DNA from 4 places in the Bacillus sp. ISL-77 genome. Region 2 is predicted to be linked to each of the others. Evidence: predicted binding sites of a transcription regulator. Region 2 holds the regulator's gene; each other region holds the start of a gene.

Region 1 (8,091 bases), on a different contig from region 2:
CAGAAGATAAAGATATAAAGCTTCGAACCCTGCATAACAAATGTCATGCCCCGATTAAATATGAAAAGGTTTGTTCTGTTTGTGAAGAAGAAGTGAAGCCGGAGGATATCGTTAAGGCATATGAATATACAAAAGGGAAATTTGTTGTTCTTGATAATGAAGAACTCGAAAAGTTAAGAAAAGAAAACGAAGAGAAAGCGGTCGAAATTATTGATTTTGTAAAAATGGAACAAATTGATCCGATCTATTATGATAGAAGCTACTATATGTCTCCCAGTGAGGGGGGCGGAAAAGCCTATTCCTTGCTTCGAAAGGCCTTGATGGAGTCTCAAAAAGTTGGACTTGCCAAAATCATCATTCGATCAAAGGAGCAATTAGCCGTTATACGTGTATATGAAAATGTCTTAGTCATGGAAACAATTCATTATCCTGATGAAGTTCGTAAAGCCGGTGATGTACCTAGTGTACCTTCAGAAGACAAAGTGACGAAAAGAGAATTAGACACTGCTATCTTACTGATTGATCAATTAACAACAGATTTTGAGCCGGAAAAATACACTGATGAATACCGGACTGCATTGTTGGAATTGATTGAGTCTAAAAGAAGTGGACAAGAAACTGTATCAGCGGCAACGAAGGAAGTAGCGTCAAATGTCACTGACTTAATGGCAGCATTACAGGCATCAATTGATCGCACAAAACCCAAAAAAGCCGCAGCTCCTAGAAAGAAAGCAGCAACAAGAATCAAAAAGGAAGCATAATCTAAGAAATTTGCTAACGACCGATTCGAATTCTCTCGGGTCGGTTATTCATGTTCTTTCAACCATTTTCTTTGCATAATTTTAATAAATATAGAAAATTGGAAAAATGGAGGAGAGGCTATGGCTTATAATGTGCTCATGATTGCTGATCCTGGTATCGATGATTCGTTTGCGATCATGTATGCCTTACTTAATCCGAAAATAAACCTAGTTGGTATTGTCAGTGGTTATGGAAATACACCGAAAGAAAAATCGGTTAAGAATACAGCTTACCTGTTAACTTTAGGTGGGAGAGCAGATATTCCAATCATAGCGGGTGCAGCAGGACCAATATCAGGTGAATCAATAGTGTTTTACCCAGAGATACATGGCAAAGAGGGATTAGGACCAATCAAGCCTCCAGATACGATCCAGAATGTAAAAGTTTATGATATTAACAAAATTCTTGAAATTGTTACTCAATATAAAGGAAACCTTGTGATTGTTTCTGTCGGAAGATTGACTGAGTTAGCATTGATGTTTATCTTATATGGGAATGACGCATTAAAGGGAGTAAACTCATTTTATATTATGGGAGGGGCTTTTTTGGTCCCTGGAAATATTTCTGCTGAAGCTGAGGCGAATTTTTATGTGGATCCAATTGCGGCAGATACCGTTATGGAAAAAGCTCATAATATTCATCTTTTTCCTTTAAACATAACAAATAAAGCAATCATAACTCCTGATATTATTGACTTCCTTAGCAAAAACAGCCCGACACCCTTTAAACCATTATTAAAACCAGCCTTTGATTATTACTATAAAGCCTATCAGAAGAATGTGCCGGGAATTAAGGGTGCACCACTACATGATGTGGTCCCGTTAATGGCATTAACGGAACCGGATTTCGTAAAATATATCCCGAGAAGAGTAAGAGTAGAGGAATTTGGTAATGCCAAAGGCAAAAGTATTGCAGATTTCCGGCCAAAACCTGATAAAGAACCGGTTAATACTCTTGATTACATTGGCATGGAAGCGGATCTACAGAAATTTACTGTCAATTTCATGGAAATATTTTTACAAGATAATTTCAATAAAGAGCTATGAACTCAATTTGGGGTTCATTGCTCTTGGAATACAATTCACCGCAACGTAAAAAATCTGATTGCTGGTGAGTGATAGGAAACTATTATATTTTTAACTGATATATATTCACTGAATTTCCTAGTTTTTGAAATTTTGTTGACTGAATAGCCGAAATGAGTTAAAATAAAGGTACGCTTTTAAGTTAGTTAAATATTTATTGGTTTAAGTAGTCGTAACTGCACGAAAAAGTGGGTGATGTCTATTGCCCAAACGTGTTAGTGCGTCTTTTTTATTTTTTTAAATGTAGGATAAATTAAAAGTGAACTATATTTTGGGGGTTTTTCCATGAACAACGGTAAAGTTAAATGGTTTAATGCAGAAAAAGGATTTGGATTTATTGAAGCTGAAGGCGGTCAAGATGTATTCGTACACTTCTCAGCTATCCAATCAGAAGGCTTCAAAACTTTAGAAGAGGGCCAATCAGTTTCTTTTGAAATCGTTGAAGGCGCTCGCGGACCACAAGCTTCTAACGTTCAAACAGTTTAATTCTTTTAAAAAAAGGTGATGCACCATGATTAAGCATCACCTTTTATATATATGATTTATACACAATTAGAATAGTTTAAAAGTCAACAGGATACTGCTAAATGATGTATTTGATATTTTCCATATTATTTAGCTAGCAAACTAAGTATTTAAAAACAGTCATGCACTAATTACAAGGGGTGATCGTTTTGGCGTTTGGTAGAAAAAATGATGAGGAAATCAAATTAGAAGAAACTAAAATTTGGGTATGTAGTTCAGAGACTTGTAAATGCTGGATTCGCGACAATTTTAAAAGCACTGATGTGCCACTATGTCCGATCTGCAAAAGTGAAATGACTGAAAGTACTAAAGAATTGCAAGTAATTCACAATCATAGTAAGAATTTTATGTGATCAAATTGTCAGCAGGGAGGTTTCATTTCTCCCTGCCTTTTTATTATTCTTTTGCGTTATCTTTACAATAGGCAAGGACCAGTTCTTCTTCATCTTCTTCTAGATCAAAGTCAAGCACCTTTTCGCTCCCTTGTTCATAAAGATAAAAGTTGGTTATTTTGTCACCATTTTCGTCGCTGACGAAAATGGCCCTTAGGCCAATCCCTTTATCCGAATAAAGCTCATCCTCTTCATCTACATCAAGATCTAAGAAAAACTCATATCGGTCACCTGATAATAAACCGAATGGATCTTCCAATTTTTCAACTGAGTGTCCAGTAATGTTCAAGTGTATCATCCTCTTCAAATTATTCATCCTAATTATTATACACATATTTAAATCAACAAGAAAAACTAGAAGTAGCATTGTTATTAATATTTTTCTCGAATAGTGTTAATTTTACATAATAATTTCAAACCATTTTGAAATAAATGTGAATTATTCCATAAATGGGATTATTATATTGCAGGAATAAGGTAAGATATAACTGTAAAAAACAAATGTGCTATAGGAAAAGTGGGCGACAGGTTATAAATAAACATGTGAAATGTTTCACAATCAAGGAGGGAGAATAGATGACAACAACGACAGTGCGAATACATATTCAGTTACAGCCATTTTTCTTATCAAGGAAAAAATATTATCAGCTCCTCCATTTGCTATTTTTGGTGCCTTCTAATGGCGAGTTATTATTTGAAATACGAAACAATGGTAACTTACGGGAATTAGAAGAAATTCATGATGGTGGAAAAATACTTTGGAACTTTTTTGACCACATGACGGATGAGCAAATCAACAGGGAGTATGAAGAATATCAACGCCTTTTTATTGGACCAGGGCAGCTGGTAGCGCCACCGTGGGAGTCTTATTATCGGAGCAGAGAGCAATTGCTATTTGAGGAATGGAACTATCAAATCAGGGAGCAATACCATCTCTTTGGACTACAATATAAAAACGAGAATAATGAGCCTGATGATCACCTTTTACTCGAATTGGAATTTATGCTTTTTCTTGCCGATTTAAGTTTACAAGAAACTATGACTGATAGAATTGTTGAATTAATTTCACGTCAGATACACTTTCTTGAAAAACATTTAACCATATGGGTTCCCTATTTTTGTAAACGAATTATTGAACATACAAATAGCCAGTTATACCTGGGGGCAGCCATGCTTCTCGAAGACTTATTAACTTTTGATTTGACTACTTTACAAGAAGTAAAGGAGGCATTACCCGATGTCAGATAAGAATAATTTGAAGGATCTTTTATCCAATAAAATGCAGCGGCGAACTTTTTTGAAATGGTCCGGGGCAATTGGAATTCCTGTTCTTGCCGGAGGAATTGGAACAAAGATGCTCATTGATCGTAAAGAAGAGACAAAAACAGTGAGTGCCAAAGGTACTGAGAAAATTGTTTCAACATGCAGTATTAATAATTGTGGAGGTCGCTGTGTCATTAAAGCCCATGTCAAGGATGGAATGGTCGTTCGGGTAAGTACTGATACGCAAGAAAACGGCGATTTATCAACACCGCCACTTAGGGCATGTGTCAGGGGGAGAAATTACCGAAACATGTTATATGATCCCGACCTTTCATTATGTTGCAAAAAGTGTTTAGTTTAAAAGACTCATTTTTACAAATTAAAAGCGAAAAGTGTGTAAACTGTACAGATTGTTCCAATATTTGTTTAGAAAATGCAATTCAAATAATACCAGAAATAAAGAAAATAAGGGATACAGGCGAACCTCTTCATACAAAAAAATGCATAGATTGTGGGCAGTCCTTTTCTACCTTTCAGTTTGCAAGGGAAAAATGTCCTCTATGTATTAATAGGGACCCTGAATGGTTAAGTCCTTATCAATAAGGAACATGCAAAAACCGCCAGAAATTATTTCTGGCGGTTTTTATATTAATATAAACACGATAAAACATCGAGTTTTTTGAAAGAATATGTATGGAGGAGAAGATGAGATTCGAACCCCCGCCGTCAGCTTGGGAAGCTGACATTCTACCATTAAACCACACCAGCAATATTTCAAAATGATACATAAATATTATAGAGCAGAAAAGTTTTGTTTTTTAAGTTGATATATTATGTATTGTAGAAAAATTCAAATAACGTTCAAAATCATTCAATTTATGAATGATTTTGAAAGAAAATGATTGATTTTTGCAATCGTTTTCAGTATTATGTACTTAAGAAGAATAAAAAAATAGGTGGTGATGACTTGTTAACACCAGAACGTCATCGAATCATACTACAATTGTTAAAAGATAAGAATGTTATTAAAATTAATGAAATTATGGAGTTAACCGAGTCTTCGGAGTCAACAATTCGCAGAGACCTCTCTTTGCTAGAAGACCAAAAATTTCTTAAGAGGATCCATGGAGGTGCCTCAAGATTACAGGGGAAACTTCAAGAGCCAAGTATGATTGAGAAATCCTCCAAAAACCTTCAAGAAAAACGATTGGTTGCTCAATTTGCAGCGAATTTAGTGGAGGAAGGTGATTGTATTTATCTTGATGCTGGGTCCACTGTGATTGAAATGATTGAATTCCTGCCATTAAAGGAGATCGTTGTTGTCACGAATGGATTAATGCATTTAAAGCCATTATTAGATAAAGGCATTTCGACTTATTTAATTGGCGGTTTGGCGAAGCCGAATACAAATGCTTTCATCGGAAGGGGAGCATTAGCCGGTTTAGACCTCTACCGTTTTGATAAATGTTTCATAGGTGTTAATGGCATCCATCCACAATTTGGATTTACAACTCCAGACCAGGAGGAAGCAATGGTGAAGCAAAAAGCAATTTCTCTTTCAAGAGAGAACTATGTTTTAGCAGATAATACAAAGTTTTCTGAAATCTCGTTTGCCAAAATTGTTGATATCCATGAAGCAACTATTATCACTAATGATGTAGATGACGAAACACAGAAGCAATATGTAAATAGAACAACAATAAAGGTAGTGACATCATGATATACACATTAACTTTAAACCCTTCAGTGGACTATATAGTCAAATTAGAGAGCTTTGAGCTAGGAGAATTAAATCGAACTGTAAATGAGGCGAAGTTTCCTGGTGGAAAAGGGATAAATGTCTCAACGGTATTAAACCAATTTGGTACCAAAAGTAAGGCACTTGGATTTATTGGTGGATTTACTGGTGCTTATATTGAGCGATATCTTCATGATGAAAAAATTGATACAGACTTTGTTCAGGTTGATGAAGATACTCGAATCAATATAAAGCTTAAAACCGGTCAAGAGTCAGAAATTAATGCCAAGGGTCCAAATATTTCAGAACAAAACTTCAAACTTCTTAAACAAAAAATTCACCAATTAGGAGCAGATGATCTATTAGTCCTAGCTGGAAGTATCCCTTCTAGCTTACCTAAAACAACCTATGAGGAATTAGTGAAAATTTGCAGTGAAAGTGGAGCAGAATTTGTTGTTGATGCTGAAGGTGATTTATTAAAAAAGGTTCTTGCTTATCAGCCATTTTTAATCAAACCGAATCATCATGAACTTGGGGAATTATTTGATACCACCATTACAAGCCCTGCTGAAGTCATCCCATATGGCAAAAAGCTCGTGGAAATGGGGGCAAAAAATGTTATAGTTTCGCTTGCAGGTGCTGGAGCGATCCTGATTACTAACGGAAAAACACTTTTGGCGGAGGTTCCAAAAGGGGAAGTGAAAAATTCAGTTGGTGCTGGGGACTCAATGGTCGCAGGTTTCCTGGCTACCTATGTGCGGACCAGAAATATTGAAGAAGCTTTTCGTTACAGTGTAGCGTCAGGAAGTGCAACAGCCTTTTCACTAGGTTTATGTACCAAGGAAAAAGTAGAAGAACTCCTTCCACAAGTTCATATAAAAGAGATTCGTTAAGGGAGAGAAAACCATGAAAATTACTGAATTGTTATCAAAGAATACGATTCTATTAAATATTGAAGGCAATGAAAAAGAAGCCACGATTAATCAGCTGGTTGATGTACTTTTTAATGCGGGGAAAATATCCGACCGTGATGAATTTAAAGCAGCGATTCTAAAGCGTGAAGAGCAAAGTACAACTGGAATTGGGGATGGGATCGCAATCCCGCATGCTAAAACAAAAGTAGTGAAAGAAGCCGCTATTGTCTTTGGTAAATCAGCTGCAGGTGTTAATTATGAATCATTGGACGGTAAACCGGCACATCTATTTTTTATGATTGCTGCTCCAGATGGTGCGAATAATACACATTTAGAAGCATTAGCTCGACTCTCTGGTTTGTTAATGAAAGCGGAAGTTCGATACGATCTTCTAAAGGCAACCACTCCTGAAGAAATCATTGACACCATTAACCGAAATGATAAAGAGGAAAAACAAGAAACAGTTACAATAAGTAAAAAGAATTCAATTGTTGCTGTTACAGGATGTCCAACTGGTATTGCACATACCTATATGGCCGCCGACTCCTTAAAAGCAAAAGCATCTGAAATGGGTGTAGATATAAAGGTTGAAACCAATGGTTCTGGCGGCGCAAAAAATATTTTGACCAAGGAAGAAATTGAAAATGCAACAGCAGTCATTATTGCTGCAGATATCAATGTGGAAATGGAACGATTCAACGGCAAGCATGTCATCCAAGCAGCAGTAGCAGAAGGAATTCGTCGCCCAGAACAATTAATTGACAAAGCGCTAAAGCAGGATGCACCTATTTTTCGAGGAAATGGCGGACAAAGTGAAAAGGGATCTGATCAAAAAGGGTCACGTACAGGCTTTTATAAGCACCTAATGAATGGTGTTTCTAATATGCTTCCATTTGTTGTCGGCGGTGGAATTCTTATTGCGATTTGCTTTATGTTTGGTTATAACTCATTTAAGCCTGATGATCCATCCTATAACCAGATCTCAGAAGCATTAATGACGATTGGCGGCGGAAACGCATTTGGACTCATTGTTCCTGTTTTAGCAGGGTTTATTGCTCTAAGTATTGCAGATCGTCCAGGTTTTGCTCCAGGTATGGTTGGCGGTATGATGGCGGCAAGTGGCGGAGCAGGCTTCCTTGGCGGTTTAGTTGCTGGTTTTCTCGCAGGTTATGTTGTCCTTCTTCTGAAAAAAGTATTTGCCGGACTGCCTAGATCTTTAGAAGGTATTAAGAGTATCTTACTGTACCCTCTTTTTGGAATTGCCATCACAGGATTCATCATGCTTTATGTAGTGAATAAACCAGTTGCATGGTTAAATGGAACAATTGCTGATTGGTTGACAGGTCTTGGGACAGGTAATGCAGTTTTATTAG
Region 2 (8,091 bases):
ACACGCTATTAGCAGTCCAGCACCCATGAGTGGGAAATCAACCGGTTTATCTATCGTTGCGGCTTCTGAGATACCATCGCCGCCTTTTGTCTTCACTAATACTCCATTACCAGTCAGATGCTTCTTTTTCTCCCCTAAGCGTGATAAAATCCCTGCACAAATGATGGCGACAATATTTCCAATCACCGCTGCTGGAATTAATTGCCCTACAAATGATTCAGAAGATTTTCCGAGCACTTCTGCGTAGCCTAATGAAAGTGGCAAAATTCCTTCTCCAATCCCACCGCCGATAATTGGAACAACAATAAAGAATAATGTGTGTTTCATGTCATATCCAAAAAGCAAACCAACAAGAACGCCTACTGTAACAGATGCAAGTGTTCCGAAAATAAGCGGGATAAACATGCGTGTAAAGCCTTGAATTAAGACTCTACGATTCATCCCAAGAATACTGCCCACTACTAAAATAGAGATATAGAGGTAAAGGAAATTGGATGTTTTCATCAACTGGGTAACCGCGTTCATACCAGTCGTGTTAATTACACTAAAATAGACTAAAATAGACGGAATCAAAAGTGCTAAAATTGCCGGTCCGCCAATATCCTTTAGAACCGGAATCTTCATGCCAAGATCGCCAAGTAAAATACCCATAACAATAATAATGGCAAAGCCACCAATCATATCCGCTGGAAGCAATTTATAGACGGCTGAAAAGTAGACAACAGCTGCGATAACGATATAAAGTGGCAGTGGAACTACCCCTACCTTCAAACTGCCAAATTTACCTAAAATCCCCTTATTTTCCTTTTCCCCTGCAACAACCGTAAGCGATTGCAACTTTCTTGCTGGTTCCATAAGTGTTCATCCCCCAATCTATTGATGTTTCTATCATATTCTGAATTAAACCGCTTTCATAGTTTATGTAAATTTAATAAGGTTTTTGTAAATAAAAAAAGTAAGCAGTTTTAGGCTGCTTACAAAAAGTTTTTGATCAGATGTTGTTTCAATCGATTAAATTCATGCTGGTAAACGGGTCTCCCTACTGTACCGTAGATTACCTTAACGTCAAGGATTCCAATTTCCTTTAAAAAATTTAAATACTTACGGACCGAGACCCGAGAAATTCCCACGACCTTCACTACGTCCTCTGTTGAAAACGGGACATTTTTTAACTCTTGAATCGTATCCCAGATTTGCTTAAGGGTATCTTTTGTCAATCCCTTTGGTAAATCTTCGATAAGAGGCCTATCCTCTCGGTGCAGTAATTGATTGTCCAATACGTCTTGGTTAATCACTTGTTGAGTTTGAATAAACTTTGTTTGATCCTTATATGCAACTAATGCTCTACTAAAGCGTTCAAATTCAAAAGGCTTAATTAAATAATCAACGGCTCCGTATCTTAAAGCCTTTTTAATCCGCTCCATATCTGACGCAGCTGAAATAATAATCACATCGGTCTCTTTCTCATTTTCACGAAGGTAGGTTAACAGCTCTAATCCTTGTTTCCCCGGCATAAATATATCCAATAAGATAAGATCGATTTCTAGTTTTTCAATTTTCCCAATCGCCTCATCCACGGATGCGGCCATTGCCATCAAGGTAAATCCATGAACTTGCTCAAGATAGCGTTTATTAAATTCAGCCACCATTGGGTCATCTTCAACAATCATTACCCGGATCATTCTGGACCCCCTCCCCTTCATATGGTATATACACGGTAAAAACAGTCCCTTTTCCAGGCTTTGATGAAAGAATTAATTCCCCTCTCAGCTTCTTAATCGCCTGCGAAACGAGATACAGTCCTAACCCTCTATTTTCACCTTTTGTTGAGAATCCTTTGTTAAAAATTTGATTTTGCAGTTCTTCACTCATCCCTGCCCCTGTATCATTTACTTCAATTGTTAAAATATCATCGCCATATTCGAATTCTACTGCTATTTTTTTAACCGTACAACCATTCACAGCCTCGGTGGCATTATCAATTAAATTGCCAACAATGGTTATGAGTTCGTGTGTCACATCAGAAACAGCGGGCTGCGGAAGAGGCTGTTCACAGGAAACTGATAACTCTGCCCCTGATTCCCTTGCATAACTCAACTTTCCAATTAAAAAGCCAGCTAAAACAGGGTCCTTTATCTTTTTGGTAACGAAGCCAATTTCGTTATTACGATGATCAACCGTTTCATTGATGTATTCGACAACTTTTTCATAATAACCTGTATGGACCATCCCCAAAATCACATGAAGTTTATTCATAAACTCGTGTGCCTGGGCCCGAAGTGCATCGGCGTATGCTCTTACTCCTGTCAGTTCTTCAGCGAGTACCTGTATTTCTGTTTTATCGCGAAAAGTAGCAATTGCGCCCACTACCTTATTCCCAACGATAACGGGGACTCGGTTGGTTAAAATGGTCATCCCATTTATATTCTGTTCTTCATCCAATTCAGGTTTACCTGTTTTTAATAAATCACTTAAGCGAGTAGATGACATATATTCTTCTATATTTGTCCCCATTGGGTTATCTTGCAGGCCTGCTTTATCAAACAGCTTTAAGGCTGCTCGATTGACAAGTGTTATGTTTGAGTGTTGATCCACTGCAACAATTCCCTCACGCACCGATTGAAGCATCGCGCTTCGTTCCTCTAATAATTTAGCAATCGCAAACGGCTCAAGCCCAAGTAAGATCTTTTTTATATATCTAGCTAAAATAACAGCCCCGAGAACACCGATTAAGATACCAATCATCGTCCCAATATAAATCCCCATTCTGCTCTTTTTGACGGCCTTTTCCACATTATCTAAAGATATCCCAACAGCCACGGCCCCGATCTGCTTCCCGGTTGCATCCTTAATTGGCGTAAAGAAGCGTAATGAAGGTCCAAGAGATCCCTTTGAAATAGATTGATGCTCTTTTCCTTTTAGGACAGGCCCTTCATCTCCACCCTTGAATGGTTTCCCTATCTCTTTACTATCAGGGTGGGATTTTCGGATCCCGTTCATATCCATCACAACAATAAAGTAAACGTTCGTGACCTTTCTCATTTCATTGGCAAACGTTTGGATTTCCTTTTCATTCTGTTTTCTACTCATTGCATTAACAACAAGCGGACTATGAGCAACCATTCGAGCCACATTTCTTGCTTTCTCAGCCTGACCTTTTTCCGTCTCCTTAGCAATTCTCGAACTTATTAGTAAATCTGTTATCAATAGTGAAAAAGTAACCACCATACACACAAAGACAATAATTACCGACTGTAAACTCCATCTTCCCTTTCTCATATTTCCCTCCATCTTTGAGAAGGCGACAGGCACCATTCTGATCTCCACCTGATGACATACTAACCATCCCGGTAAGTAAACGCAAAAAGGCTGCAAAGCATTCTTATGAAAATACCTTGCAGTCTTAGAAACTTTCTTTAACTTAGGCTGGTCTGAGAGTTCATCGTCTCAGTTAACCATCCTTGCGAACGATGCCTTAACTTATGAGCAAAATAGCTCCTGCGATAATAGGGGTCAGGACCATCGCACCTTTTAATACGGGCTGCGGAGCAAGGGCTGTAAACTTAGCCCCGACATAGGAGCCAATCATCGTTCCTCCTACCACTTCAACTAACAGGGTTAAATTCAGGTATCCTTCGAAATAGTAGCCGATTCCTCCTGCTAAAGCGATCGGCAAAATAACGAGCATTGTTGTACCCACTGATTGCTTAAGCGAAAGTCCCATGATGACCAGCAATCCGATTTGAATGAACGGTGCAGCACCTATCCCAAATGTACCAGACAACAATCCGGTAACCAACCCGACAACTGCCGCTTTCTTAATGAGAAACAGGTTGCCAGGTTTCACTTTTTTGTTGTTTGCCTTTATTTTTTGAACAATAAATAAGCGAACAACCAAGATCACAGCCGACAAAAATAACATCCCCGCTGTTAACCAATGCAAAGAATGAGTCGGAATCAAACTGGCTAGTTTTGAACCTAAATAGGAGGCAGCTGCCCCAAATCCGCCGACGATTAAACCCGTTTTAATTGAGATATTTCCTTGACGAAAATGGCTGTAGGCACCTGACATGCTAGTAAATACCATCGCTGCTAGTGATGTCCCTAACGCCATATGTATTGGTACTCCAAAAATAACTGTTAAGATGGCAATAATAAAGCCAGAGCCGCCTGCCCCGACAAATCCTAATAAAATCCCAAGCACAAACATCGTCAGCACAATCGCCAACTTCATCCCCTCCGATTGCAAAACCCTAGATGTCCTTCTAGGAAATGTTTTATTACTTACCTAAGGACGGGGTCATACCGACAAAATGAGTCAGTTCACCATCGATTTTGTCCTTATTTTACCCACTGATTTGAAAAAGAAAAAACTATCATTCATTATTGTACTAAAAATTTAAAAGATATATTGGAATTATGCCCTAATTTCCAAAATTTGAAAGACTACCTCAACTAGGTTGAGGTAGTCTTCCCTTAAAAGCTAGATTTTACTCGACCTAAGCAAGCACTGGTTGTTTTGCTTCTGCTAATGCTGATAGGCGTTGCTTAATTTCCTCAACATTGATAATTTTTTGGGCTACCCCTGTTTCCATTGCAGTATACGCAACCGCGGTTGCTACCTGTGCTGCGACCCGAGGGTCAAATGGATCTGGAATGACATAATCGGCATGGAGCTCATCCTCTGAAATTAAACCAGCAATTGCATAAACCGCGGCGAGCTTCATTTCCTCGTTGATTTCCTTTGCACGGACATCTAAAGCACCGCGGAAAATTCCTGGGAATGCAAGCACATTATTAACCTGGTTCGGAAAATCAGAACGTCCTGTACCCACTACAAGTGCTCCTGCTTCTTTGGCCACATCCGGCATAATTTCCGGTACCGGGTTGGCCATGGCAAAGATTATCGGGTCACGGTGCATAGAACCAACCATTTCCTTCGTAACGGCCCCAGCTGCTGATACCCCCACAAACACATCTGCGTCAACAAGCGCATCGGCTAACGTTCCTTGTTTTTGCTCGCGATTTGTGATTTGTGCCATTTCATCTTTGAATCGATTCATTCCAACCGGGCGGCCTTCATAAATAATTCCTTTTGTATCACATAAAATAACATCCTTCACGCCCATATGTAGCATAAGTTTAACAATCGCTACTCCTGCTGCACCTGCTCCATTTACTGCAACACGAATATCTTCAATTTTTTTATCCGCTAATTTTAATGCGTTGATTAAACCAGCCGCTGTTACAATCGCTGTTCCATGCTGGTCATCATGAAAAACAGGAATATCACAGGCTTTGCGGAGGCGGTCTTCAATATCAAAGCATTGCGGCGCAGCAATATCCTCCAAGTTCACTCCGCCAAATGTTGGTTCTAGCAATTTGACGGTTTCTACGATCTGGTCTGTATCAGTTGTGGCCAAGCAAATGGGAAAAGCATCAACATCTGCGAATGATTTGAATAACACGGCCTTTCCTTCCATCACAGGCATCGCAGCTTTTGGTCCAATGTTCCCAAGCCCCAGGACTGCTGTCCCATTGGATACAACTGCAACTAGATTGCCCTTTGAGGTATAATCATAGACTTTATTTTCGTCTGCATAAATGTCCAAACATGGCTCTGCCACACCAGGTGAATAGGCTAGGCTTAAATCTTTTGCATTATGTACTGCAACCTTTGAATAGATTCCAACCTTTCCTTGATGCTCCTTATGCATTTTTAACGCTTCATCTCGTAAAATTGACATTGGATTTCCCCACTTTCCGAATTAGTAACCGCTTGCACTTTATCTATCTAAATCTTAGTGCATAGGTCAATATTTTGATAGATTATGTAATTAAAAAAAGCAGGGATTTAATCATACAAAAGGCTTTCCACAAATTTTGTGGAAAGCCTTATTAACTAATTATTCTTCATCTATTTCCACCGTTGGATAATGCTTTAAAAAGTAGACTAGCGATTGAAGCTCCACAGCCAAGTCAATATGATGGACCCTTATTAATGGTGGAACATTTAACCTTGCCGGAGTGAAATTTAAGATCCCTTTTACATTCGCTTGGACCAGTCGATCGGTTATCATTTGTGCGGCAGGAGCCGGAACCGTTAATATCGCCACTGAAATATTAGTTTCTGATAACACCTTCTCTAAATCATCCATAGGATGAACGGGTACCTCGCGAATCATGGTTCCCATTTTGTCGGGATCCACATCGAAGGCGCATTCTATTTTTGTGTTATTATTTTTTAAAAAGTTATAGTTTAAAAAGGCAGTCCCAAGATTTCCGACTCCTATTAAGGCAACCTTAGTTAATTCATCCTGATCTAAGGTCTTTCGGAAGAAGGATATTAAGTAATTAACATTATACCCATAGCCCTTTTTTCCTAACGCACCGAAATAGGAAAAGTCGCGGCGAATCGTTGCTGAGTCTACCTTTACTGCTTCACTCAATTCCGCTGAAGAGACCCTTTGCTTGCCGGAACTATGCAGGTTTTTTAGAAATCGATAATAGAGGGGCAGCCGTTTTGCTGTCGCCTGTGGTATTTTCGTTGTTTCATTACTCATAATCTCCCACACCCCATGAATGGTTTAGTTAAAAATTTATTTAACTCTTTCATCTCTTTTAAAATCACCGTTTTTACCGCCTGTTTTTTCGACAAGATACGTCGGTCCAATTACCATACCTTTATCAACGGCTTTACACATATCATAAACTGTTAAGGCACATGCGGATGCGGCTGTTAACGCTTCCATTTCCACTCCTGTGTTCCCCTTCGTTTTAACGGCTGCAGCAATATATAATTGATAATTCTCATCCTTATCCTGTTCCCAAGAGAAAGAAATATTAACACCTGTTAATGGAATCGGATGGCACATTGGAATCAAATCCCATGTCTTCTTTGCTGCCATGACAGCTGCTACCTGGGCCACTGCTAAGACATCGCCCTTCTTCATCTCATTATTAGTTATTTTATCATAAATTTCTTTACTAACGGTAATGCTGGAATGAGCAAGCGCCGTACGTGCCGTTTCCGGCTTATCACTGACGTCGACCATTTTTGCTCTGCCTTCTTCATTAAAATGCGTAAATTCTGCCATATAAAAAATCCTCCCATCAAATCATACACTATTTTTCCTTATATGTGTGTGAAACTTTGAACTAAATATTACATTTTATGTCGATTTAGGACCCTTACTCCGCTAATATGGCGAGCAGTTTATTGCCGACATACCGGGAATAAGGTACACTAATCCTATGTAATAGAGGTGAATGAGAATGATTTTGCTACAGGTTAATCAATTACAAAAATATTATGGTGCTGACCTTATTTTATCGAATATTAAGCTCGAATTACAAACTCGGGACCGTGTTGCCCTTGTTGGACGCAATGGGGCGGGAAAATCGACATTGTTGAAGATTATAGCCGGACACTTGTCGCATGATGGCGGAGAAATCATCAAGCCAAAAGAAGTGACGATTGGCTATTTAGCTCAAAATACTGGGTTAGAATCATCATTATCCATATGGGATGAAATGCTGACGGTTTTTGAACCGCTGCGATTGATGGAAAAACAACTCCGCACACTTGAAGAACAAATGGCTGATCCTCTTGTTTTTGAAGACAGTGGCAGGTACGAAAGGATCCTAAAAGAGTACGATCATCTTCAGGTGAAATTTAAAGAACAGGGAGGGTATCAATATGAGGCAGAGATGCGCTCCGTCCTTCATGGGCTGAATTTCCATGACAAATCCTTGATGATATCTAGTTTAAGCGGCGGTCAGAAAACTCGTCTAGCCCTTGGTAAACTCTTGTTAACCAGGCCTGATATCCTAATATTGGATGAGCCCACAAACCACCTTGATATTGATACGCTTTCCTGGCTGGAGCAATATTTACAAAGTTATCATGGGGCGATTTTGATCGTTTCCCATGACCGCTATTTTTTAGATAAAGTTGTTACTCAAGTTTATGAAGTATCCCGTAAGCAAATCCAAAGGTTTACAGGCAACTATAGTTCTTACCTTGATCAAAAGGCGGCAAATTATGAGCGTGATTTAAAGCTTTTCGAAAAACAACAGCAAGAGGTCGCT
Region 3 (8,091 bases), on a different contig from region 2:
AAAAATAGGTAAAAACTCCCTGTCCTCTGATTTTTCAAAAGGAAAAGTCCATAAAAAAAAGGACGTCATCGACATCCTTTTTTGCAGTCATTATTGGCCCGTTTCGTTAAGAAGCGTTTCATATATTCTAATAAAGTCATCTTCCCGATTATCACTAGTTAAGAACTCCGAACTTACAATGGTTTTTAATAGTTTTCTCTTCAAAGAAGCATTTTCCACTTCTTTCAGAATCCATCTTCGTTTTGAAAAAAGAAACTCAAGATAGCCCTCGTAGGAATCATCAAACTGCTCCTCGAGCTGCTCCCGAATTTTGCTTGCGAGGGTTGGACTCGCACCTCCTGTTGAAACGGCTATGCTCAACAGTCCACGTTGAAAATGGGCTGGGACATGGAAATTGGAGCGATCTGGATCGTCTGCAATCGTTACAAGCTGATGGGGTGCTGCTGAACTTCTAATCAACTGATTTTTTTCGAGATTGTTCGTTGCGGCAAAAATCATAAATGCATCCTTTATATCCCCGTCAGAAAAGGGCTTTTGCTTCCAAACAATTTTCCCCTCACGATGAAGTCCTTGAATTTCATCCGTTGCCTCCGGGCTGACGATTACGATTTCTGCACCCGTACCAAGCAGTCCCGTCACTTTTCGCTCGGCAACTTTCCCGCCCCCAACAATGACGACTGTTTTTCCTTCTAACCTTAGGATTACAGGATAGCCTGAATTCATCCTCTAAACTTCCTCGACAGGACGGACCGCTAAATATTCAACCAAGGCTTCTTTCGTTGCGCTGGCAGGCATTCCATGTGACATAAACCCGGCTTTTCCAACCGCAGCTGCTGTTTGTTTTCCCATGCTGACCACATGCAACCCTTGCAACAGTTCAACCGTATTCAAGTCACATTCACGTAACGCTTGTACAAACGGTTCAACGGACGCACTGCTTGGGAATACAATGGTATTCACGTCAGCCTCATCTAACATTCTTTTAAAAAGAGGCATGAACTGGTGATCTATTTCTTTTCTGCTAGTCACCATGATGTCTGCCTGATCATACTCTTTTTTCAAGATGCTATCGTCCCCAACAATGAGCAAGGCTCCGGTCTCGTCCATTTCATCAACCTGTACAGCAATAAATCCACGATTATTTAATGCTTTGATTGATTTCATCGAAGCGCCAAAGAAATCGGCACGGATTTTTCGAATATCCATTCCACTTTCCATCACCGCTGTAAAAAAATCGTCTACACTTTCAGGTGAGGTAAAAAATATTTTTTCATAGGAAGTTACTTTTGTCAGATCAACAGGCAGTGCCGTCTTTTTCCACTTTGGAAATTCAATCACATCGGCGCCTTGATCCATTAATTCCTTTGCTAATTCACTTTGACCCTCACTCGTCCGGGCAAGCAGTATTTGCCGTCCATACAGCGGCATTTTCTCGAACCAGCTGATTTTTTCACGCAGAGAAATGACACCCCCTACTAAAATAATCGATGGGTTGCTAAACTTTGCCTCCAAGACCTTCTCGGAAATATCAGCAAGTGTCCCTTGCAATGTTTTTTGGCGGCCAAATGTACCCCATTGAATCAAAATAATCGGGGTCGACGCTGGTTTACCGTTGTTAAGGAGATTTTCGCAAATAAACGGTAAATTGCCGACTCCCATATAAAAGGCAATGGTATCAACACCACGAGCCAGTCCTTCCCAATCAAGTACTGGTTTGCCCTCTTGCGATTTGTCATGGGCAGTAACGACTGCAAATGACTCTGCATACTCACGGTGGGTAACAGGAATTCCTGCATAAAGGGGGGCTGCAATCCCCGATGAAATGCCAGGAACGATTTCAAATGGAATTTGATATTCGGCCAGGGATGCCGCTTCTTCGCCAACTCTGCCAAACACGCCTGGGTCTCCTCCTTTTAAACGAACGACTCGCTTGCCTTCAAGAGCCTTCTCAACCAAAAGCTCGTTGATATTCCCTTGGCGTAAAATATGGCGGTTCGGTAATTTTCCGCAATAAATCAGTTCACAATCTGCTGGAGCAAACTCTAAAAGTTTGGGATTGGCAAGCCGGTCATATAAAATCACTTCGGCTTGCTTTATAGCCTCCAGTCCTTTTACGGTGATTAAACGAACGTCCCCGGGTCCTGCTCCTACTAAAAATACTTTCCCATTTTTCATTCTGCAGCCATCCTTTCCATTTCGCTCTTATCTGACAATAAAAACGATATCTTCCTCTAATTCAACCTTAAATGTCCGTACTTGACCTACATCCGGTGACTGTACTTTACCATCTTTTAAGGATATTTTCCAATCATAGACGGGGCAATATACATACTCGCCACTGACAAGGCCTTCTGAAAGGACGCCTCCTTTTGGATGGGGACTGCGGTTTTCAATCGCATAAACCTCTCCACTTGTTAATTTAAATAGGGCAATTTCTGTATAATCGATTTTAAATAGTATACCCAGATCGAACTCTTAAATTAGAATAGTTTGCCACTGGAATTCTTGTTATTGTTTGAAGCATATTGAATCACTCCCCAGCCTTAATAGTGTGTTTTGCATAATATTTATCTTGAATTTCTTCACTTTGAATCGCTTCATTCCAAGGTTCGATATATTTATTTAATGTTTTATCCATGCGCTCGTTTAAAGCTTTCCGTGTTTCCTCATTGGCAAGTACTTCTCTCACATGATCCAAGCCAACACGTTCTACCCATTTTGAAGTACGCTCTAGGTAGTTGGCTGTTTCACGATAATATTGAAGGTAAGCACCCGTGATTTCCATTACTTCCGCTTGTGTTTTCACAGTACATAGGAGGTCCCCCGCACGGAGGTCGACACCGCCGTTACCAGCGACATAAATCTCCCAGCCGCCATCAATTCCGACAAAGCCAATGTCTTTGATTCCTGCTTCGGAACAGTTCCGCGGGCAGGCCGATACGCCCATTTTTACTTTATGAGGAGTATCGAGGCGTTCAAATTTCTTTTCAAGTTCAATGCCAAGTGCCATCGAATCCTGTGTTCCATAGCGGCAGAACTGAGCGCCGACACAAGTTTTTACGGTACGAAGCGTTTTTCCATAGGCATAACCAGAGGGCATATCGAGCTCTTCCCACATTCTTGGCAGGTCTTCTTTTTTCACTCCGAATAAACCAATCCGCTGTCCGCCTGTTAATTTTACCAGTGGTACCTCATACTTTTCGGCAACCTCGGCGATTTTTTTCAAATCGGCTGCTGTCGTTTCCCCGCCATACATTCTTGGTACAACCGAGTAGGTTCCGTCCTTTTGGATATTGGCATGCATTTTTTCATTGACGAGTCGGGAATCACGATCATCTTTGTATTCATCCATATGAATCATACCTAGATAGTAGTTGATGGCCGGACGGCATTTGGTACAGCCTTCCTCATTATTCCACTCAAGGACGTTCATAACTTCTTTTACACTTGTTAAGCCTTTTTCTTTAATTTCGGCCACAACTTCATCACGGCTTAGGGTTGTACAACCGCACAGGCTTGTCTTTTGTGCTGCCGCTTCATCAAATTGGTCGCCCAGTGTATAGGCAAGAATATTGCTTACCATCGGTTTACAGCGTCCACAAGAACGGCCTGCGTTCGTACAATGGCTCACTTGGTCCAGTGTGGTTAACCCTTGAGTTTTGATTGCTTCAACAATGGCGCCTTTAGTGACTCCATTACAGCCACAAACTAATTCATCATTCGGCATTGAAGCTACATCACCATTGCCGCCTCCTGCACTGCATTCAGATTGCAGGACCGAAATACTAGTCATTCCGCTAATGTCTTCTTTTTTCGTCAGCATCCGGAATAATTTGGTGCTATCCTTGGTGTCTCCATATAGCACGACACCAACAATCGTGTTATTTCTTGTTAAGATCTTTTTATAGACACCATCATATTCATTGTAGACCATGATCGATTTTGTTGAACCATCTTCAAAAATTTCTCCAGCAGAGAAAAGGTCCACGCCGGCTACCTTTAATTGTGTTCCGGTCACAGAGCCTTCATATGGTTCGCCTAAATTGCCACAAATACGGTTGGCCAGCACTTTTCCTTGTTCATATAATGGGGCCACCAAGCCATAGACAATCTCTCGATGTTCCGCACATTCCCCCACGGCGTAAACATTAGGGACGCTTGTTTCCATGAAGTCATTGACCACTATCCCGCGATTGACATAGATTCCGCTGTTTCTTGCCACTTCGGTGTTAGACTTAATTCCGATTGCCATAACCACCAGGTCCGCTTCCACCTCTGATTCATCTTTAAAGCGAATACCTGTTACTCGTTCCTTGCCAAGGATTTCAACGGTTTCTTTTTCCATTAAGAAGTTCATGCCCTGGCTTTCTAGTTCTGCCTTCAGTAAGGATGAAGCAACCGAATCCAGCTGTCGCTCCATTAGATGCGGCATTAAGTGAACAACATCAACCTTCATTCCCAGGTTTAACAGTCCTCTTGCTGCCTCAAGACCTAGAAGTCCGCCGCCGATGACCACGGCTTTCTTAAATTGCTGAGCTGACTTGATCATCATTTCACAATCATTGATATCACGAAATCCAGTCACACCGATTTTGTCTGCACCTGGAATTGGGAGGATGAAAGAATTTGATCCTGTGGCAATAATTAATTCATCATATTCGACTTCCCTGCCTAAATTACTAACCACACGTTTTCCGTCCACATCAATGTTTACAATCGATTCACCTGTAAATAATTGAATTCTATTTTCTTTATACCAATCTAGCGGGTTAATGATAATATCTTCAAAGTTTGTATCCCCTTGAAGTATATTTGATAGTTTAATCCGATTGTAGTTTGGATATGGTTCTTGTCCAAAAATAGTAATTTCAAATGGTTCAGTGGTTACTTTGAGGATTTCCTCTACCGTTCTGACGCCTGCCATACCATTTCCGATCATTACTAGTTTTTTCATTTATCAATCACTCCTTATATGTTAAATAAGTATTTTTAAGGTTAGTAAGGTTTTCTTTATATTTAAATTGTAAATGCTAGCGTCGATAAAATTTGTGAAGTACGTCACTATCCAAACAATTATGTGAATATTTTCACATAATTGTCATAGTATATTTGGGCAACAAAAAAATAGCACACAAAAAATGCATGCTATCTAACTCTAAACTACCTTTTTTTCAGTTTTCCTTATTTGAAAGAGTTTTACCATTGAATGAATCATGGGAACAAGCACACCAATTACTACAACAGGGGCAAGCTCCCATAATACCAAGGGTGGAGTGATGAGAATACCAGTTATATGGATTGCATACAAAGTAAGAAAATAAGCTAGGCTGCCTGCCAGACCAGCTAACCGAGGGGTTTTTCTAAACAATAAATAGCATAAAGGAATGAATAAAAGCGTTATCGGAACATAAGAGGTTGGATAACCAACTGCAGCAAAAATAGCTTTGCCTACAAACCTTAACAGGATATAAAGTGCCGTCGCCATCACAGGTATGGTATAATCACGGCAATATCGGATGATTAGAATTGTTAGGAGAGCGACCATTAGGATTGAATAGGTGGGATAGACCCATTCCGGAATGCCGCCAAAAATCTGTGAGGCAGGATCTGAGATTAGTTCAAGGATTTCCTTTGAGGCAATCGATTTTCCATGAATGTATTGATCATATGAAATGGCCCCGTTTTCCTGTTGCATATTCGGAAACATCAAGCATTCAAGGAGATACATGGCAAACCAGGTATGAAGTGACCACCATGACGGTTGAATATCTCTCGTATATAGAAAGTAACCGTGCCAGACCCCAAAAATCATAATTGCTGTACCAATATAATAAATAAAATGGGTTGGACTCCATGTGGTTAAATCAATTCCATACGCAATATGATAGGTGAAATCTAGTGGGATCCCAATTAGGAATATAACGTAGCCTATTGTAATCAGGTTTCTAGAAAATCGGTCCAGATAATTTAAACGTCGCCACTCTTGAATTAACAAATATGCGCCTAAAGCAAAACCGATGGTATTAACAATATGGGGAATGGAGTATTCCTCAAATAAATATTTAAAATGATAAGAAGCATCCCATGCAGAACCAATAAATTTTAATAGAAAGGCAAGTACCCATAAACGATAATATTTCAACGATATCATCTCCTCTCTAGCGCTTATCCAAGTAAATCAAATATATCCCCAAAGATGGCAATAAGAATATAATTCACAGCTAACGCAATCGCAAAAGTAATTCCAGCGCCCCGAACATTTTTCTGTCGAAATAATTTATACATAAACGTAAATCCTGCTGTGACAACAAAAATATTACAGATTAAAAATGTCCAAAGTAAATTTTCACTATGTTGGACTGATGTGACGTGAAATAGATATAATGGAATCAATTTTACAATCCCCCACACTTTTAGTCCTTACTGCCTTTTCTCTATATTATCATTATTTTTACTATAGGTAACTTTTTAAATTACATAAAATTCTTGCATTGGTTGAATTAGGTAATGTATTTTTAAAAAAGTAAGTTCTCATTGAATGGAGGAATTCCCACTGAAAAAATCTATCCTAGTTATGATCCTTTTTTATACCTTGTTTTTATCGGCTTGTAATCCGGTTAGAGTCCCAAAGTCGAGTATGGCTCATAATATGAGTGCCACTCCAACTGGTGTCATCCCTACAAAGTCTGATTGGAAGATCCAGGATCATCCGAATGCAAATGAGAAAATACCCATTTCACTGCTAATAATGGATCAGTCCAATAAACCGATTCAATCATTTGATACTGTACATGAGAAAAAAATGCATTTATTTATTGTTAGTAAGGATTTAGCTTATTTTTCTCACATCCATCCAGAATATAAGGGAAATGGCGAATTTGATTTTACCACTAGTTTCCCCGCCGGCGGAGATTATAAGCTCATCTCTGAATTTACTCCGAAGGGTGGAGGGGACCCTAGTGTAGAAAATCATTGGGTCCAGATTGAAGGGGAGGCCGCAGAAGAAAAACCTCTTGTCCCTGATCAGAAGCTAACCAAAGTCGTTGATGGAAAACTAGTGAAGCTCTCTTTTGACCAAATGATGGCTGGAATGACGATCCATATGAATTTCACCATTAGTGATGCAAAAAACCATCAACCCATTAAAAATCTGCAGCCATATTTAGGGGCAATGGGGCATGCGGTCGCCATGAGCAGTGATGCGGAAAAGTATTTACACATCCATCCGATGACAACAGAAGGAAATGGTCCAACGGTAACCTTTATGACTATTTTTCCTGAAAAAGGCATTTATAAGATATGGGGCCAATTTCAGCACGACGGCAAAGTATTTACCGTCCCTTTTGTGATAAACATATCAAAATAAAAGTGACCCCCCTTCTCGGCTTGAGAAGGGGGGTCACTTTTATAATTAGTACATTTCAGATGTTGTTTTTGCCTGCATATGAAGCAGCAAGTAGTCAGGACCGCCTGCTTTGGAGTCGGTTCCGGACATATTGAAGCCGCCAAATGGCTGATAACCAACGATGGCTCCAGTACATGAACGGTTAAAGTACAGGTTTCCAACATGGAAGTCTTCACGAGCTTGTTCCATGTGAGCACGGTTTGTAGTAATAACTGCACCAGTTAAGCCGTATTCTGTGTTGTTCGCAATTTCAAGAGCCTCATCGAAGTTCTTTGCCTTTGTGAAACCAACAACAGGGCCGAAAATTTCTTCCTGCATAATACGTGCTTTAGGAGCAAGATCCGCAATAACCGTTGGTTTAATGAAATAACCTTTAGAATTATCTCCTTCGCCGCCAGCCATTAACTTGCCTTCTTGCTTGCCGATTTCAATGTATTCCATGATTTTTTTGAACGCATTATTGTCGTTAACAGGACCCATGAACGTAGCTTGTTCAGTTGGATCTCCAACCGTTAACTCATTAGTTAATTCAACGACACGATTCAATACTTGATCGTAAACACTTTCTACGATTACCGCACGTGAACATGCAGAACATTTTTGACCTGAGAAGCCAAACGCACCTGCAACAATTGATTGAGCAGCAAGCTCTAGATCTGCTTCACTATCAACCACAATGGTATCTT
Region 4 (8,091 bases), on a different contig from region 2:
TTACCGTATCCTGAGCATTTCCCATTGCTACACCCAAACCCGCAGCTTTGATCATCGCTAAATCATTAAGGCTATCTCCTACGGCCATAACATTTTTCATTTCCAATCCCAGTCGGCTGCAAACAATCCCAAGCCCCTTGGCTTTATTAATTCCAGCTGGATTTACTTCAATGTTCTTCAGGGTTGAATTGCTTAATTCAAATTCACCTTTAGCCTGTAATTCATTAAAGATTAGTGCTCTTGTTGCGTCATCATCGATATTAAAACCAAATTTCATCCATTCCAGTGTATGTAGGTCAGCCGGCATTTCATTATGCCAATTACGCTCGGTACTAATCGCCCAAAATTTTGTGTTATGCTGTTGAGATAACCCCCACATCCACTCAACCAGCTCCGATTTGACCAAATTCCTTTCCACTAATTCCCGTTTCTCATCCCAAATTTCACTTCCATTTACCGTTACCAAATATGAATTCAGCTCCAATGAATCAGCATGCTCTCGACTAGTAATCACAGAACGTCCAGTACTTAGAACGACAAAAATCCCTTTGTCCTTTGCAGCTCTGATTGCCTGGCGATTTGCTTCCGATATCTGGCCTTTATTATTTAAAAGTGTGCCATCCATATCAAGTGCTACTAATTTGATTTCAACATCATTTATAAAATTATCCATATGTATAAACATTCTCCCTTCTAACTTTTCCCATTATAAGATTAACACCATTACTAAAAACTAATCAAATTATTAAGTTTACATAATACATTTACGTTAAACAAAGAAGAACCCTGCGAATCCACATTCAATCATAATACAGGAGTACCATTAAGTAACAAATAGGCACACTTTAGCATATAGTACCCATAAGCCAAAGGATAGAAAGGTGTTTAAAGATGCCATCGGTTGTAATCAATTTATATTATTTAAAAATTAACAGTATTTCGGGTAATGGTTCCATAACTATAGGGGAAGCATCTCATAATAGTCCCACTTCCAATACTAAATCACAAGGAATTAATGCTTCATATGGAGATACTTCACCCACTGAAGCAATGATGGAAAACCTATTAAATGATCCTGACGTCAATGATCAAACTTCAATTGGAACTACTGATGTTGCCAATGTAAATAAACCCATTCAACCTGTACCACCAATCTAACATTATAGGGGTTATATGATATGCCATTTCAAATAAATATTTTAAATTTTAAGATTAATGGAGCTACGCAAAACGGAAATGTTGATATAGGTCCTACTGTGCATAACAGCCATACTGCTAATAGTAAATTTGTCGGAGCAAATTTTTCTTTGGGTGATTTTTCACCGGCTTCTTCTCTTATGAACTCTGGCAATCTAGATCCAGATGTTAGTGATCAGGATCAAATAGCTAACCCTTCTATGCCTATCGCCAATCAACTTTAAAGGAGTAGTAAGATGGATATAGAAAAAATGAGAAAATGGCTAGAGATTACAAATGAGTATAGAGAGAGCAATTTTTGGTCTAGCGTACTTAAGCAAAAACATCCTGATGAATTTTTTAGAGAAGCGGTATGTAATCCAAAATTTGATATATATCTAAATGAAAATTATTACTTTATTATTTTTGAAATACCTGGAGTAAATCAAGAAGATCTTTCAATTAACTTAATCACAAATACACATTTAAAAATTAATGGCAGAATAAAGCCGGTTCTACCATTTGAAATGGGAATGAAAAGAGAGCGAATCTATGGTGATTTTGAACGCGTCATTGAACTTCCAGAACCAACTTATGCTCATTTAATGCAAACACAAATTAATAATGGACTACTTCATATATCCTATCCTCGAAAAAGTGTGTTGAATAATTTTCAATAGAAAGAAAAGAATATATTCACAAAAAAAACGCAGTGAACTCACAAGCGTTTTTTCTTGTTTTATTAATGGTGATGATGTACGCCCATTGTTGGGTTGGTAATTAGCCATTCTTCTTTTGGTAATTGGAAATATTGAATCCAGATATTATTTAAGGTCGGATCATTTTTATCAAGAATAAAGTCAATTTCTTTATCACTTGTAACCACTACATCGTTTTCTGTTGGTGTATCAAGCTTTAAATCATAATGGGCGTGGTCCCCGTGGATACTTGTCACATATACTCGAAACAATTTCCCTTGTGCCTCTTCTTGTTCCATCATTTTCTTCAATGCTTTTGCTGCATTCCGATTAACTTTTACCTTCATTTTGTGCTCTCCTCTAACTATGAATTCCTTTATATTATCCCACTTTTAATCCAAAATACAATGTTTAGCTTTGAAACAACAAAAGACATAAATGTACTTTTTGTAAAATTAACTTACCTAATTTTTCCTAGTAAGGGATTTTAAATCCTTAACAAATTTGTCACAATTTAATCTAAAAACCTATATTAACATCACAGCAATGTTGTTAATATAGATTTTAGGAAATACATACAGACTAATTAATATTAAATGATAATTAATTTAAATTTTTACATCTATTACAATGAAGGAAGGAATTAGTCTGGTTTTGTTTGTGAATGAATTCACGATAATCATATCAAAAAATGAACATTCTAGAAGGGAGAAATATTCATGTTTAAAAAAAGCTACATCATTCCACTGTTAGCTTTAGTACCAACTTTACTTTTAAGCGGCTGTACGAATATGGTCGTCTTTGATCCAAAAGGCCCTGCCGCACGTGACATTCTAGAATTAATTAACTGGTCACTTATTTTTATGCTGTTAGTGGTTGTCGTTGTATTCGGTTTATTTGGATATATCATTTGGAAATATCGTGCGAAACCTGAAAATGCAGATTACGAACCGCCTGAAGAACACGGCAGTACAAAATTAGAGATTATTTGGACTGTCATTCCTATTCTGATTGTCATTGCTTTAACGGTTCCTACTGTTAAAACAATCTATAAATTAGAGAAAGTACCTGCCGGGTATGAAAATAAAAAACCTATTACCATTAATGTAACATCAGCTGATTGGAAGTGGATTTTTAGCTATCCAGAACAAGGGATCGAGACAGTGAACTATGTGAATATTCCTGCTGGCACTCCGGTACAGTTTAAGTTAACCTCTGCTGGTACAATGCAATCCTTCTGGGTTCCTGCTTTAGGTGGTCAAAAGTATACCATGAACAAAATGGAGACAGAGTTGTATCTCACAGCAGACAAACCTGGAGAATTTCTAGGTAAAAATACAAACTTTAACGGCAAGGGATATGCTGATATGGAATTTACAGTTGAAGCGAAATCCCCGCAAGCCTTTGAAAAGTGGGTTAAGGATGTCAAAGATACTGCCCCAAAGTTAACAGAAAAGAAATACAATCAACTTCTAAAACCTACACACTTAGGTCGTGAAACATTCCTGGGAACTCATCTAGCATGGGTAAATCATGCTGATATGAATTCTAAAACTTATACAAATCCTGAATTGTACGAAGTACATGGCGTCAAAGGAAAGATTTTTAAAGAGAAAGAAACAAATGGTCATTCTATGGACATGGATGGAATGGAAAGTATGGACATGGGCGAGAAATCAGATGGAGGTGAGCACAATGGGCATTAATTGGCATGACTTTTTTATCGTCGGCAACCCATTAATACTAGGTTCTCAGATTGCTATTCTATTAACAATGATAGGAATTGTAGCAGGGGTTACCTATTTAAAGAAATGGAAATGGCTTTGGAGAGAATGGTTGACAACCGTTGATCATAAACGGATTGGGATTATGTACATCCTTTCTGGTGTGCTGATGTTTTTCCGGGGAGGCGTAGACGGTCTTTTAATGAAGGCTCAAACCTCTCGTCCAGAGATGAAATTTTTAGATGCGCAGCATTACAATGAAATTTTTACCACACACGGTGTGATCATGATTTTGTTTGCGGCGATGCCATTATTAATTGGTTTAATGAACGTGGTGATTCCGCTGCAAATTGGCGCGCGTGACGTGGCATTCCCTCAACTTAACGCTCTAAGCTTCTGGTTGTTCTTTAGTGGTGCTATGTTGTTTAATATTTCGTTTGTCATTGGCGGTTCCCCGGATGCCGGCTGGACAGCCTATTTCCCTCTTGCAGGTAAAGAATTTACTCCTGGGATCGGAAATAACTATTACGCTATTGCCCTGCAAATTGCTGGGATTGGTACGTTAATGACAGGAATTAATTTTATCGTAACTATATTAAAAATGAGAACTAAAGGCATGACACTAATGAAAATGCCAATGTTTACTTGGACTTCATTCATTGCATCGGTTATTATTGTGGCTTCCTTTCCAATTTTCACTGTCGCACTTGCCTTGATGACCTTTGACCGGATCTTTGGAACGCACTTCTTCACCTTAAGCGGTGGCGGTATGGATATGATGTGGGCCAACTTATTCTGGTTATGGGGTCACCCTGAAGTATATATCGTGGTTCTTCCAGCATTTGGGATGTTCTCTGAGGTTATTTCAACCTTTTCTAGAAAAATGCTGTTCGGTTATAAATCAATGGTATTCTCCATTGTTGGAATTGCGTTTTTAAGTATGCTTGTTTGGGTTCACCACTTCTTTACGATGGGGGCCGGACCAGGAGTCAACTCTGTTTTCTCCATTACGACGATGATGATTGCTATTCCAACTGGTGTCAAAATGTTTAACTGGTTATTCACGATGAGAAAAGGTCGAATCGAGTTTACAACAGCGATGCTGTGGGCGCTTGCGTTCATTCCTTGCTTTATCATTGGTGGTGTAACTGGAGTTATGCTTGCCATGGGTGCTGCAGATTATCAATATCACAATACCCTATTCCTTGTCGCTCACTTCCACTATGTGTTAATTCCTGGTGTTGTGTTTGCGGTGTTTGCCGGGTTATATTACTGGTGGCCAAAAATGTTCGGACATATGCTAAATGAAAAAATCGGTAAAATTCATTTCTGGTTCTTTACGATTGGATTTAACTTAACGTTTATGCCGATGTTCTTCCTAGGCTTAGACGGTGCTGTCCGCCGTTCATACACGTATTCAGCTGAATCAGGCTATGCACCATTATTCATGTTATCTACCATTGGCGCAGTGATTTTAGCTATCGGCTTTGGTGCTCTTTGCTATAACATTTATTGGAGTGCACGCTATGCGGACCGTAATATTTCAAACGACCCTTGGGATGCAAGAACCTTAGAATGGGCTACTGCTTCACCACCTCCATTCTATAACTTTGCGAAATTACCTGAAGTGAAATCTGTTGATGCCTTCTGGTATATGAAAAAGGATAACGAAGGATTGACCCTGAAAGACGACGAAATTAAAGAAATCCATATGCCAAGTAATTCAGGCTTACCAATCTATATGGGGGTTATCTTTGGCATCGCCGGATTCTTCCTTGTCTTTGAATGGAAAATTGCGGCTCTGGTAGCCTCTGTTGGAATAATTATTGGATTAATCATTCGTTCGTTCGATTATAACGATGGCTTCCATGTTACTGTTGACGAAATAAAGGAAACGGAAAAAGCATGGCGTAACGTCGATAAAGGGGGGAACAGCCATGTCAGCTAATGTAAATACAGCCTTACCGCTCGAATATCAAACAGAACAGAACCGGATGAATATTCTAGGATTTTGGATTTTCTTAGGAGCTGAGATTGTCCTCTTTGGAACTCTCTTTGCCGTCTTTTCTGTTCTAAGTGCGAGGTACGCAGGTGGTCCCACACCAAAGGACCTTTTTGAAATAAAAGATGTGATGATTGAAACCATACTTCTTTTAACAAGTAGTTTTACTTGTGGTCTTGCGATCTATGAGATGCGCCGCCATAACCGTAATGGTCTATTATTATGGTTCATTATTACCCTTCTACTTGGTGCTGGCTTCGTATTCATGGAGATAACGGAGTTCATCCATTATGTGCAAGAAGGAGCAACAATGCAAACCAGTGCTTTTCTATCTAGCTTCTTTGTTTTACTTGGTACACATGGACTGCACGTGAGCATGGGTATCGGCTGGGCAACCATGGTGATTATTCAAATATTAAAAAGAGGTTTAACACCTGTTACTGCCCGTAAAACATTTATTATCGGTCTATATTGGCACTTTTTAGATGTTGTCTGGATTTTTATTTTCACATTTGTGTATTTAGCAAGGATGGTGGCATAAATGGCTAAAAATACAAAAGGGTTTCCGCTTACACACGTGTTAGGTTTTATCATGTCATTAGTGCTAACCTTTGCTGCACTTGGTGTGGCACTAAAAACCTCTCTTCCCTTTACAACCATCCTTTGGATTATAGGCTCTTTAGCTGTAATCCAAGCTGCCCTTCAATTATATATGTTCATGCATATGAACGAAGGAGAAGATGGTAAATCCCAAATCATCAACGTCATCTACGGCTTCTTCATTGCCTTCGTAACCGTTGCTGGATCCATTTGGGTCATGTCGTTTGGAATGTAAGTAAGGAAATAGAAATAAAAATAGGGTGTCAGGCACCATGTGAAAATTTCACATTGTGCCTGACACCCTTCTTTATTTTGGACTATTTTTTCTTTTGTTCCGAACTAATTGGTAGCCGATAAAAGCTATATAAAGCGGTATTGCTACGTATATGAAGTACGGAAAGCGATGCTGTTCTTTTTTAAAGACAAGGTATATGGCGTATCCCAAAAATAGTGTGACGATAATTCCGTATTTTGGAAGCGGGATATCCTTTAGGCTAGGAATTTTAATGGTACTAACCATCAAGTAGCACAGAATAAAAAAGGCAAAAGGAAGGATAATCGCTGGCATTTTCCCGTGGAACAAGGTAAGAAGTGTTAACAATCCCCCTGCGGCCGTTATTGGGACACCAGTAAAATACTTATTGGATGATTTAACTGCATTAATATTAAACCGAGCTAACCGATAGGCACCGAATAAAGGAAATAGACCAGAAATGGCCATGCCTGCTACCCCAAATTCAGAAAAGTAGGAATAATATGCCATCATTGCAGGGGCCACCCCGAAGGTAACTACATCCGCTAAAGAGTCTAATTCTTTCCCCAATTCACTATCCACCCGTAACATTCTTGCAATTCGGCCATCCATGCTATCGAGCATCATCCCTATCAAAATTAAAATGGCTGCGTTTTTGTAATCCCCTTGCGCAGAATACATAATTGATAAAAATCCAAAAAATAAATTAGAAATCGTAAATAAATTAGGAATACTGTTTCTGATGATATGTATCACTCCATACTAATTAAGATAATCATGCAATACCCTTTTCTCGTTGTTTCTTCTTATTATAACGTTTCTCTTGGTAATATTGAAAAAACAAAATCGCCATTGTAATCCAGAACCCACTTGCAAAATAGCCGCCGATTATATCGCTTGGATAATGGACACCTAAATAGATTCGGCTGATTCCGATTGCTAAAATCATTACCATGCTTACGGAGATTAACACACCTCTGCCAAACCTGCTTGGAATATGACGCCATAATAAAAACGAAAGAATACCATAAACCGTAAAAGCATTCATCGCATGTCCACTTGGAAAACTATAGCCTTCAATATCAATTAAACGATGGAAATCAGGACGGACTCTTTGAAAAAACTGCTTTAAGATATCATTTAATATCGCCGATCCCGTGATTGCCGCAGCAAACAATATTAATTCCAAGCGATGATGAAGTACTTTATAGAGAAAAAATAACAGAAAAAGACTAAGAACAATGACAAAAGGGGCAGAACCAATAAACGTAAAAAATTTCATCACATTTGTAAGAACCAATGTTTCAGACCCTTGGACCATATCAATTACTGTACGGTCAAAATAGATGATTTTCTGATCACTTATCAATAAGGATATCAAACTAAATCCAATTATGGAAACAGCACTAATGCTAAAGGCAATAACAAGATACGTTTTTAAATTCATCAACTCAAACCTCTCAGGCAAATTGGAATTGTGATTGTACGATAATAAGGTGCTCTTAGTTTAAGCCTTTACTGTCTATACTATCACTGAGACTTTGAAAAGTATCTCAAAAATGTATGTTCTTAGTTAGGATTAATAATAAAAGGCAGAACTTTTTAGTCTGCCTTTTATTAGGCTTAAAATGAATTAAT

Evidence for each region. Region 2 encodes Rex, which represses fermentation and respiration genes when NADH is low (regulators of the CRP and FNR family bind a similar motif). Its sites were predicted from a motif close to TTGTGAAATATTTCACAA; they were not measured.
Region 1: the regulator Rex is predicted to act here: its motif matches at 3,345-3,362, upstream of J7E77_RS04145 (TorD/DmsD family molecular chaperone).
Region 3: the regulator Rex is predicted to act here: its motif matches at 5,076-5,093, upstream of nirB (nitrite reductase large subunit NirB).
Region 4: the regulator Rex is predicted to act here: its motif matches at 2,533-2,550, upstream of qoxA (cytochrome aa3 quinol oxidase subunit II).

Annotation. Positions count from the first base shown of each region.
Region 1 covers NZ_JAGGQY010000011.1:94,149-102,239, forward strand. Annotated here, with positions in the region: gene ku (non-homologous end joining protein Ku) at 1-761, shown strand, start outside; gene J7E77_RS04125 (nucleoside hydrolase) at 882-1,847, shown strand; gene cspD (cold-shock protein) at 2,172-2,372, shown strand; gene J7E77_RS04135 (cold-shock protein) at 2,561-2,764, shown strand; gene J7E77_RS04140 (DUF6509 family protein) at 2,808-3,101, opposite strand; gene J7E77_RS04145 (TorD/DmsD family molecular chaperone) at 3,380-4,051, shown strand; gene J7E77_RS04150 (hypothetical protein) at 4,041-4,427, shown strand; gene J7E77_RS04155 (DeoR/GlpR family DNA-binding transcription regulator) at 5,034-5,786, shown strand; gene pfkB (1-phosphofructokinase) at 5,783-6,697, shown strand; gene J7E77_RS04165 (PTS fructose transporter subunit IIABC) at 6,711-8,091, shown strand, end outside.
Region 2 covers NZ_JAGGQY010000093.1:16,804-24,894, forward strand. Annotated here, with positions in the region: gene J7E77_RS28710 (2-hydroxycarboxylate transporter family protein) at 1-855, opposite strand, end outside; gene J7E77_RS28715 (response regulator) at 975-1,682, opposite strand; gene dcuS (DcuS/MalK family sensor histidine kinase) at 1,660-3,279, opposite strand; gene J7E77_RS28725 (sulfite exporter TauE/SafE family protein) at 3,476-4,228, opposite strand; gene ystJ (NADP-dependent malic enzyme) at 4,500-5,747, opposite strand; gene J7E77_RS28735 (redox-sensing transcriptional repressor Rex) at 5,907-6,563, opposite strand; gene moaC (cyclic pyranopterin monophosphate synthase MoaC) at 6,600-7,097, opposite strand; gene J7E77_RS28745 (ABC-F family ATP-binding cassette domain-containing protein) at 7,276-8,091, shown strand, end outside.
Region 3 covers NZ_JAGGQY010000088.1:26,307-34,397, reverse strand. Annotated here, with positions in the region: gene J7E77_RS28110 (NAD(P)-binding protein) at 91-723, opposite strand; gene cobA (uroporphyrinogen-III C-methyltransferase) at 727-2,175, opposite strand; gene nirD (nitrite reductase small subunit NirD) at 2,203-2,433, opposite strand; gene nirB (nitrite reductase large subunit NirB) at 2,531-4,954, opposite strand; gene J7E77_RS28090 (hypothetical protein) at 5,156-6,142, opposite strand; gene J7E77_RS28085 (hypothetical protein) at 6,166-6,393, opposite strand; gene J7E77_RS28080 (hypothetical protein) at 6,638-7,366, shown strand; gene pruA (L-glutamate gamma-semialdehyde dehydrogenase) at 7,412-8,091, opposite strand, start outside.
Region 4 covers NZ_JAGGQY010000013.1:651-8,741, forward strand. Annotated here, with positions in the region: gene J7E77_RS04780 (Cof-type HAD-IIB family hydrolase) at 1-673, opposite strand, end outside; gene J7E77_RS04785 (spore germination protein) at 892-1,158, shown strand; gene J7E77_RS04790 (spore germination protein) at 1,179-1,421, shown strand; gene J7E77_RS04795 (Hsp20/alpha crystallin family protein) at 1,434-1,856, shown strand; gene J7E77_RS04800 (heme biosynthesis protein HemY) at 1,919-2,221, opposite strand; gene qoxA (cytochrome aa3 quinol oxidase subunit II) at 2,594-3,580, shown strand; gene qoxB (cytochrome aa3 quinol oxidase subunit I) at 3,570-5,546, shown strand; gene qoxC (cytochrome aa3 quinol oxidase subunit III) at 5,536-6,141, shown strand; gene qoxD (cytochrome aa3 quinol oxidase subunit IV) at 6,142-6,435, shown strand; gene pssA (CDP-diacylglycerol--serine O-phosphatidyltransferase) at 6,508-7,134, opposite strand; gene J7E77_RS04830 (phosphatase PAP2 family protein) at 7,229-7,900, opposite strand.